DNA from 2 places in the Delftia deserti genome. Region 1 is predicted to be linked to the other one. Evidence: predicted binding sites of a transcription regulator. Region 1 holds the regulator's gene; the other holds the start of a gene.
What was found. Region 1 encodes FNR, which switches genes on or off when oxygen is low (the NO sensors DNR and NnrR bind a similar motif). Its sites were predicted from a motif close to TTGATNNNNATCAA; they were not measured.

Region 1 (4,441 bases):
GGCCCCAGTTGTTGCTCAACGGCACCAGAGGCTGGGCTTGTAGATCAGGTCCATCCACAGCGCCCACACGGCCACGCCCACCAGCATCAGGCCGGCCAGGCGCGTGCCCCATTCGGCGCGCAGGCCGTTCAGGCGCCGCCGGCCCAGCCGCCACAACCAGGGGCCGGCCACCAGCCACAGGCCGCTGCCCGCACCAAAGGCCGCCATGGCCAGCGCGCCCTGCAACGGGCCGCCGCTGAGCGCGGCGACCAGCACGGCCGAATACAGCAGTCCGCAAGGCATGAGCGCCCAGGCATAGCCTGCCGCCAGCGTGCCGCCCGGCGCCGACACCCAGGGCTGCACGCGCCGCCAGGCGGCGCGGCCGGCAGACTCCAGCCAGGCGGGCTGGCGGGCCTGCACCATCATGGCCAGGCCCCAGGCCATCACGGCGACATGGGTCAGTGTCCAGAACGGCTGCAGCGCCGTGGTCTGGCTGGTGAGCCAGGACAGGCTCTCCATGGCCATGGCCGAGGCAGCGCCCAGGCTGGCATAGCCGGCCAGACGTCCGCCATGGAACAGCGCCGTGCGCAGCCACAGCCGGCCTTGCAATCCATGCACGGCCACCACCTGGGAGCCGCCGCCCCGCCCCGCCCCGCCCGTGACCACGCCGCAGGGCGCCGCGCACATGGCAAGGCAATGGGGCCCGCCGACGAGCCCCATGATCAAAGCGGTCCAGAGCAGCGACAACAGCATGGGGCCTAGATGATCCTCGAAAACCGCGCCCGGTTCTTGTCCGCCTGCAGATATCGGTCAAACAGCATGGCCACGCCACGCACGAAGTACCAGCCCATGGGAGTGACCTGGAAGCCCTCGTCGCTGATCTGCACCAGGCCCTTGGCCTGCAGGTCCTCCAGGGCCGCCATCTCGGGCGCGAAGTACTCGCGAAAGCCCAGCAGCCAGGCCTGCTCCATGGGTTCGAACAGCACGGCGCCCTGGCACATGATGGCCATGATGACGGCGCGGCGCACCAGGTCGTCGCGCGACAGCGCCAGGCCCCGCACCACGGGCAGGTGGCTGGCGTCGATGGCGTCGTAGTACTCCTCCAGCGTCTTGGCGTTCTGGCTGTAGCTGGCGCCCACCTTGCCGATGGCCGAGACGCCCAGCGCGATCAGGTCGCAGTCGGGCTGGGTGCTGTAGCCCTGGAAGTTGCGGTGCAGCCGGCCCTGGCGCTTGGCCACGGCCAGCGAGTCCTCGGGCAGGGCGAAGTGGTCCATGCCCACGTAGACATAGCCACCGTCCATGAACGCGGCGATGGAACGCGACAGCATGGCCAGCTTGTCGGCCCCCTGCGGCAGATCCTCGGCCGCAATGCGCCGCTGCGGCTTGAAGCGCTCAGGCAGGTGGGCATAGGCATAGAGCGCGATGCGGTCGGGCCGCAGCGCGTTGACCTGGGCCAGCGTGCGCTCGAAGGATTCGGGCGTCTGCTTGGGCAGGCCGTAGATCAGGTCCACGTTGATGGAGGCAAAGCCCAGCTGCCGCGCGGCCGCCACCAGCTCGAACACCTGCTCTGCCGGCTGCACGCGGTGCACCGCGATCTGCACCTGCTCGTCAAAGTCCTGCACGCCGAAGCTCAGGCGGTTGAAGCCCAGCTCCTTGAGCACGGCCAGGCGCTCGACGCTGACGGTGCGCGGATCGACCTCGATGGAGTATTCGCCGCCCGGCTCCAGCTTGAAATGCTCGCGCAACAGGCCCATCAGCGTACGCAGCTCGTCGTCGGAGAAGAAGGTGGGCGTGCCGCCGCCCAGGTGCAGCTGGCTGACGGTCTGGCCCTTGCCGCAATGGGCCGTGTGCAAGGCCATCTCGCGCGCCAGGTAGTCCAGGTAGACGGCGGCGCGATCGTGGTGGCGCGTCACGATCTTGTTGCAGGCGCAGTAGTAGCACAGCGACTCGCAAAAGGGCACGTGCACATACAGCGACAAAGGCATGGCACGCGCTGCGGTACTCGATTTGCGTTGTTGCAGCGCCAGGATATAGTCCTCTGCACCAAAGGCCTCGACAAAGCGGTCGGCGGTAGGGAACGAGGTGTATCGGGGCCCCGGTACGTCAAAGCGACGCAGCAGCTCTGGGGTGACAGCGGTCATGGGTTTTTCCTCTAATACCTTGACTGTGCCGCAGCACATCGGTCATGTCCTTGACTCATATCAAGAGTTGTTTGAGGCACTGCTGCGACAATTTGATCCAACTCATCGCAATCCACGAGGTCACCGCCGGCACGCTGTGTGCCGCTGATGTTTATCACTCCATGAACCTTCAGACCATCAAAGCCTCCTGCTCCAACTGCAACCTGCGCGAACTGTGCATGCCCATGGGCCTGGATGCCGAGCAGATGCAGCGCATCGACGACATCGTGGCCACGCGCCGCAAGGTCAAGCGCGGAGGCCTGCTGTTTCGCAACGGCGAGGCCTTCACCTCGCTGTACGCCATCCGCACCGGCTTCTTCAAGACCTGCGTGGCCACCGAGGACGGACGCGACCAGGTCACGGGCTTTCAGATGGCCGGCGAGATCATCGGCCTGGACGGCATCGTCAACGACCACCACACCTGCGATGCCGTCGCGCTGGAAGACGCCGAAGTCTGCGTCATGCCCTTCGACAAGCTGGAAGACCTGTCGCGCGAGGTCACGGCCCTGCAAAACCATGTGCACAAGGTCATGAGCCGCGAGATCGTGCGCGAGCACGGCGTGATGCTGCTGCTGGGCAGCATGCGCGCCGAAGAGCGCCTGGCCGCCTTCGTGCTCAACCTGGTGCAGCGCCTGCATGCGCGGGGCTTTTCCAAGTCCGAACTGGTGCTGCGCATGACGCGCGAGGAAATCGGCAGCTACCTGGGCCTGAAGCTGGAGACGGTGAGCCGCACGTTCTCCAAGTTCGCGGACGACAACATCATCGAGGTGCGCCAGCGCCATCTGCGCATCCTGGACACGGAGGCGCTCAAGCGCATCGTCAATAGCCAGCAGTGCCAGTAAGGCTGCAGGGGCTGCAGGCATTCATCCGCCAATGAACAAGGCCCGCGACAGCGGGCCTTGTTCATTGCGGCCGGCGTTCTCTCAGTCCCGCCCCAGCCCCTGCATGGCCAGGTCCGGTTCGGGCTCGGAGACCACGCCGTCATTGAGATCGCGGGCCGAGCGGCCCAGCATGGTGGTCATCAGGCTGGAGAGCATGGTCACGCCCCAGAAGGCGAAGAAGGCCAGCGTGTAGATGCCCTGGCGCGACCAGCCCAGATCGCCGAGCCAATGCAGCTGCAGCGGATCAACAAAGGCAAAAACCAGCATCTCCATCACGGCGGCGGCCAGAAAGGCAGGCCAGGCAATCCACATCCAGCGTTGGGCCAACATCAGCGATCTCCTTGTGCTGTAGAGGGGGTCGCCTTCATTGTGCGCCGCGCCAACGCCTGGCGCCAAGCCCCGAAGCGCCCTGCGCGCCTGTAGGAAACCCTCACCCGTCGCACATGCCGGAGATGCGATCCGCCATGCAAAAAGGCCGCGACTGCGGCCTCGTGAGGGGGCTTGGCGCGGTCAGCGGTCCGTGGGATGGTCGTGCGCTGGCGTGGCCGCATGGTTGCGACCGGTGACGGCGGGCGCCATGCTCTTGGGCACTTCGCGCACGCCATCGGCACGCTCGTTGATCGTGATGCCGTTGCGGTAGTAGTCGGGGTCGATCACGGGATCGGCGCCATTGATGGCGATGATGGCCGTGATCACGGCGGCCACCACCACGGCGGCCGGGCCTGCCACCACCAGCCAGACATGGCCGAACTTCCACCAGGGCTTGCCGGCGTCGGGATGCGAAGCGGCCTGGGCGGGTGCGGGAACTGCGGGACTGGAAGACATGGGAAACCTCTTTCTTTCAGGCGGCAGGCGCGGACCGTGCCGCGCCTGCCAGGAACATCACCGGGGAACGAGGAACACGGCCTTTTCGGACGTGCGGCCCGCACCCGCTTGCAGGGCATCGATATCGAAGAATACGGTGTGCGAGCCCGGCTCGGCAGAACCGTAGGGAATCTGCAGGCGCGCTGCAATGCCGCGCGTCTCGGCCGGGCCGACCTCGACTTCCTGCTCGGACGCCAGCTCCAGCCCGTCCAGGCCATGGGCGCTGATGCGGTAGCGCTGGGCCTGTTCGGTGGCATTCATGATCTGCAGCCGGTAGACATTCTCCAGCTTGCCGCCCGCCACGATGCGCGACAGCGAGGCACGGTCGCGGATCACGTCCACCTTGACCGACTGGCGCAGCGCCAGGCTCACGATCATGGCCACGCTCAGGCCGACCAGCACGGCCGAGTAGATCAGCACGCGCGGACGGAAGATGCGGCGCAGCACCTGGGCGCGGCGCCACAGGCCGGCCATGGCGTTCTGCGTTGTCAGGCGGATCAGGCCGCGCGGGTACTCCATCTTGTCCATGATGGAATT
Region 2 (4,441 bases), 1.2 Mb from region 1:
GGTCTGGTACGGCCAGGCGATGGGCTGGGTGCGCGGGCGCGGCGTGTGCGGCGGCATCACGTTGCGCAGGCTGGGCCACAGCGGCACCAGGTTGTTGCGCGTGAGTTCGTCTCGGTAGTCCTGGGGCAGGTCTTCCAGGCGGCCAAGTTCTTGCATGGCGGTCTCCTTGTGTTCAGTCTTCGGCGAGGCAGGTTTCGGCCTTCCAGCCGTACAGCCATTCCATGGCGTCGTAGAAACGCTGGGGCGTGCGGCCCTTCCAGAGGTCGTTGCGCACCAGGCGCTCCACGCCGCTGGCGTGGAAGATGCGGCCCATCTCGCGCGCGGACAGCACCACGCGTGCCGTGCGGGCGATGCGCGAGCGCTCGTACAGCCGCAGCGCCTGCGGCCAGTCGTTGCCGCAGCGCTTGAGCGCCTGGCCCAGTGTCACCGCGTCTTCCAGCGCCATGCAGGCGCCCTGGGCGATGTACTGCAGCGTGGGGTGTGCGGCATCGCCCAGCAGCGTGGCGCGGCCGAAGCTCCACTGGCCAATGGGCTCGCGGTCGGCCGTGGCCCAGCGCTTCCAGCTTTTGGGCAGGGCTATGAGCTGGCGGGCGCGCGGGCAGCAGTCGCTGTAGTAGCTTTGCACCTCTTCGCTGCTGCCTTCGCGCACGCCCCATTCCTCCTGCTCGCGGCTGTGGAAGGTGACGACCACGTTGTACTGCTCGCCGCCGCGCAACGGGTAGTGCACCAGGTGGTAGTTGGGGCCGACCCAGATGCTGGCCGCGTTCCAGCGCAGGTCCTCGGGGAAGTCGTTCTTCTCCACCACGGCGCGGTACACCACGTGGCCGGAGACGCGCGCCGCATCGCCCACGTACTGCTGGCGCACCACGGACTTCACGCCATCTGCGCCGATCAGGGCCTGGCCCACATGGACCTGGCCGTGCTGGTCGCGCACGGTGACGGTGTCGCCCTCCTGCTGCACGGCTTCGATGCGCGTGCCCGTCAGCGTCTCGATTTGGCCGTGGGTGCGCGCGCCTTCGAGCAGCGAGGTGTGGATGTCGGCGCGGTGGATCACCGCATACGGGTTGCCGAAGCGGGCGCGAAACGCCTCGCCCGTGGGAATGCGGCCGACCAGCCGCTCATCGAGCGCGTCGTGCATCACCATCTCGTCGGTATAGACGGCGCGGCCACGGGCCAGCTCGCCAATGCCCAGCGCGTCGAAGGCCGCGAATGCGTTGGGCCCCAGCTGTATGCCGGCGCCGATCTCGCCCAGCTGCGGCGCCTGCTCCAGCACCTTGACGGCGAATCCCTGGCGCGCCAGGGCCAGCGCGGCCGCCACGCCGCCAATGCCGCCGCCTGCCACAAGAACGGGCAGCGCCCGGGAAGAAATGCTGGTGCTCATGGATGTCCTGTGCTTCGTGGTGCGTGTCGCCCGCCAGCGGGTCAGCTGCGTCGCGAGTAATTAAACAGTATGCTGACGATAAGTGTAGTGTTGATTTGCATCAGGCCAGCTTGGGGTTTCCCTGGATGCAGGCAAAACGACGGCGGACAGCGTGTCTGGGTGAATCACCTGTCTGCCAGCCAACGCCAACGGAGGGGGCGGTTCATGCGAACATCTGCGCTTGCCCGCAGGGACACGGAAAAGAGCGCAATGGCCATGGACTACCAACCCGCAGAACTAGAAAACTACCCCGGCTACCACATCCGCCGCCTGCAGCAGATCGCGGTAGCCGTCTTCATGGAGGAGACCCAGGAATTCGGCGTGACCCCCGTGCAGTACGCGGCGCTGTCGGCCGTGCTGCGCCAGCCCGGCGTGGACCAGCGCACGCTGGCGCGGATGATCGGTTTCGACACCTCCACCATCGGCAGCGTCATCGACCGGCTGGAGGCGCGCGGCCTCATGGTGCGCAACAGCAGCCCGGCCGACCGGCGCGTGCGCCTGCTGTCGGTCACTGCAGAAGGTGCTGCGCTGCTGGCCGCTGCCGAGCCCTCGGTGCTGCGGGCCCAGCAGCGCATGCTGGAGCCGCTGCCCCGGGACCAGCGAGGCCTGTTCATGGACATGATGGCCGTCCTGGTGCGGCAAAACGACGATCTGGCGCGTGCGCCCAGCACCCTGGCAGCGCGCCGCGCCGCAGCCGACTGAGGCGGCCTCGACCCATGGACTGGGACCACCTGAGATTCTTTGGCGAGCTGGCGCGCAGCGGCAGCATGGCCGCCGCCGCGCGGCAACTGGGCGTGGAGCACACCACGGTGTCGCGCCGCATCCAGGCCCTGGAAAAACAGCTGGGGGCCGTGCTCTTCGAGCGCGAGGCCGGCCAATGGCGGCCCACGGAGGCCGGCCGCCAGCTGCTGGGCGTGGCAGATGCCATGCAGCGCGCCGCCGCCGGCCTGGACCGCATGCCGCTGGCTGCGGAATCCACCAGCCAGGGACCGTCGGGCCTGGTGCGCGTGGGCGCCACCGAAGGCTTCGGCACCCAGCTGCTGGCCCCGCAGCTGGCCGCGCTGACCCAGCGCCATCCTCTGCTGAGCATCGACCTGCTGGCCCTGCCGCGCCTGCTGCACCTGTCGCGGCGCGAGGCTGACATCGTCATCTCGCTGGAGCGCCCCACGCGCGGCTCGGCCGTGGTCACCAAGCTTACGGACTACCGGCTCTTCCTCTACGGCCAGCGCGAATACCTTGCGCGCCGCCCGTTGGTGGCGCACACCGAGGACCTGCGCCATCACAGCTTCATCCACTATGTGGACGACCTGCTGTTCACGCGCGAGCTGCAGCTGCTGTCCACCCTGTTCCAGCCCGAGCGCTTTGCCTTTCGCAGCACCAGCATCACCGCGCAGTACGAGGCCGTGCGCGCCGGCGCCGGCCTGGCCGTGCTGCCCGCCTTCATCGCCGACCGCGACCCCGTGCTCAGCCGCGTGCTGCCCGCCGAGGCCTGCTTCACCCGCACCTTCTGGATGAGCATGCCCTCGGATGCCCGGCAGGTTCAGCGCATCGAGGCGGTCTGGGGGTTTTTGCGGGAGGCTGTGCAGGGGATGGGCGGCTTGCTGAAGCCCAGAGCCTGAGGGCCTGCGGCGGTCAGGCCCCTGCCGCTATACTGCCCGCCCCGAATCTCGTCATCCGACAGCAGGATCCCTGGCATGCGCCTGAAAGCCCTTTTGCGTCCACTGGTGTACCTGAGCCTGGCGGGGGGGCTGGCCGCTTGCGGCAGCAACCCGCCCAGCCCCTCGGCGGCCACGCCCGAGTCCACGCCCACCGCGCCGGGCACGCCCGTGGCGCCCATCAGGATCGGCCTGGCCCTGGGCGGCGGGGCCGTGAAGGGCTTTGCCCATATCGGCGTCATCAAGATGCTGGAAGCCAATGGCCTTGCGCCTGCGGTGGTGTCCGGCACCAGCGCGGGCAGCGTGGTGGGGGCGCTGTATGCGAGCGGCATGAACGCCTTCGAGCTGCAGGAAAAGGCCGTGGCGCTGGATGAAACCAGGATCCGCGACCTGCAGCTGTCCTCGGGCGGCCTGCTGGTGGGGCAGAAGCTGGAAGACTATGTGAACGAACAGGTGGGCCGCAAGCCGCTGGAGCAGCTGGCCAAGCCCTTCGTGGCCGTGTCCACGCGGCTGGAAGATGGCGAGCGCACCGTGTTTGCGCGCGGCAATACGGGGCAGGCGGTGCGTGCCTCCAGCAGCATTCCGGGTGTGTTCCAGCCCGTGGCCATCGGCAAATTCCACTTCGTCGATGGCGGCATCACCAGCCCCGTGCCCGTGGACGCCGCGCGCCAGCTGGGCGCCGACCTGGTGATTGCCGTGGACATCTCCAACAAGGCGCGCGGCAAGGCGCCCGAGAACATGCTGGGCGCACTGGGCCAGTCCATTGCCATCATGGGCCAGAAGCTGGGCCAGGCCGAGCTGGCCCGCGCCGACATCACCATCCGCCCCAAGGTGCTGGACATCGGCCCGGCCGACTTCACCCAGCGCGCCAGCGCCATTCTTGAGGGCGAAAAGGCCGCCGTGGCCGCCATGCCCCAGATCCGCGAGCGCATCGCCCAGTTGCAGGCCGAGCGTGCCAAGGCCGCGAAGCTGGCCCAGCAAAAGGCGGCCGAAGCCCAGCACCAGGCCTGCCTGGACCAGCGCTCGCGCATGCAGAAGCTGGCGGAGATGGCGGGGATGGACGGCGCCTGCGCCAACCCCAACCTCAACGCCAACCCCTGATCCACCACGGCTGCGCGCGGGCTATCCGTAGACCGGATAGCGGCTGCACAGCTCCGTCACCTGCTCCCTGACCCGCGCCGCCACCTTGGCAAAGCGGGCGCCTTCCTGCGCGTCCAGCGCATCCAGCACATCGCAGAGCCAGCCGGCCAGCTGTTCGCACTGCGCCTGGCCGAAGCCGCGCGTGGTGACGGCGGGCGTGCCTATGCGCAGGCCCGAGGTCACGAAGGGCGAGCGAGGGTCGTTGGGCACGGTGTTCTTGTTGGTG

Region 2: the regulator FNR is predicted to act here: its motif matches at 1,472-1,485, upstream of ACFPFG_RS00810 (3-hydroxybenzoate 6-monooxygenase).

Annotation. Positions count from the first base shown of each region.
Region 1 is NZ_JBHSIH010000001.1:1,375,059-1,379,499, forward strand. It holds gene ACFPFG_RS06545 (sulfite exporter TauE/SafE family protein) at 16-732, opposite strand; gene hemN (oxygen-independent coproporphyrinogen III oxidase) at 738-2,120, opposite strand; gene fnr (fumarate/nitrate reduction transcriptional regulator Fnr) at 2,282-3,001, shown strand; gene ACFPFG_RS06560 (hypothetical protein) at 3,083-3,370, opposite strand; gene ACFPFG_RS06565 (FixH family protein) at 3,551-3,865, opposite strand; gene ccoG (cytochrome c oxidase accessory protein CcoG) at 3,923-4,441, opposite strand, start outside.
Region 2 is NZ_JBHSIH010000001.1:167,080-171,520, reverse strand. It holds gene ACFPFG_RS00815 (cupin domain-containing protein) at 1-156, opposite strand, end outside; gene ACFPFG_RS00810 (3-hydroxybenzoate 6-monooxygenase) at 173-1,381, opposite strand; gene ACFPFG_RS00805 (MarR family winged helix-turn-helix transcriptional regulator) at 1,586-2,122, shown strand; gene ACFPFG_RS00800 (LysR family transcriptional regulator) at 2,137-3,039, shown strand; gene ACFPFG_RS00795 (patatin-like phospholipase family protein) at 3,115-4,176, shown strand; gene glyA (serine hydroxymethyltransferase) at 4,198-4,441, opposite strand, start outside.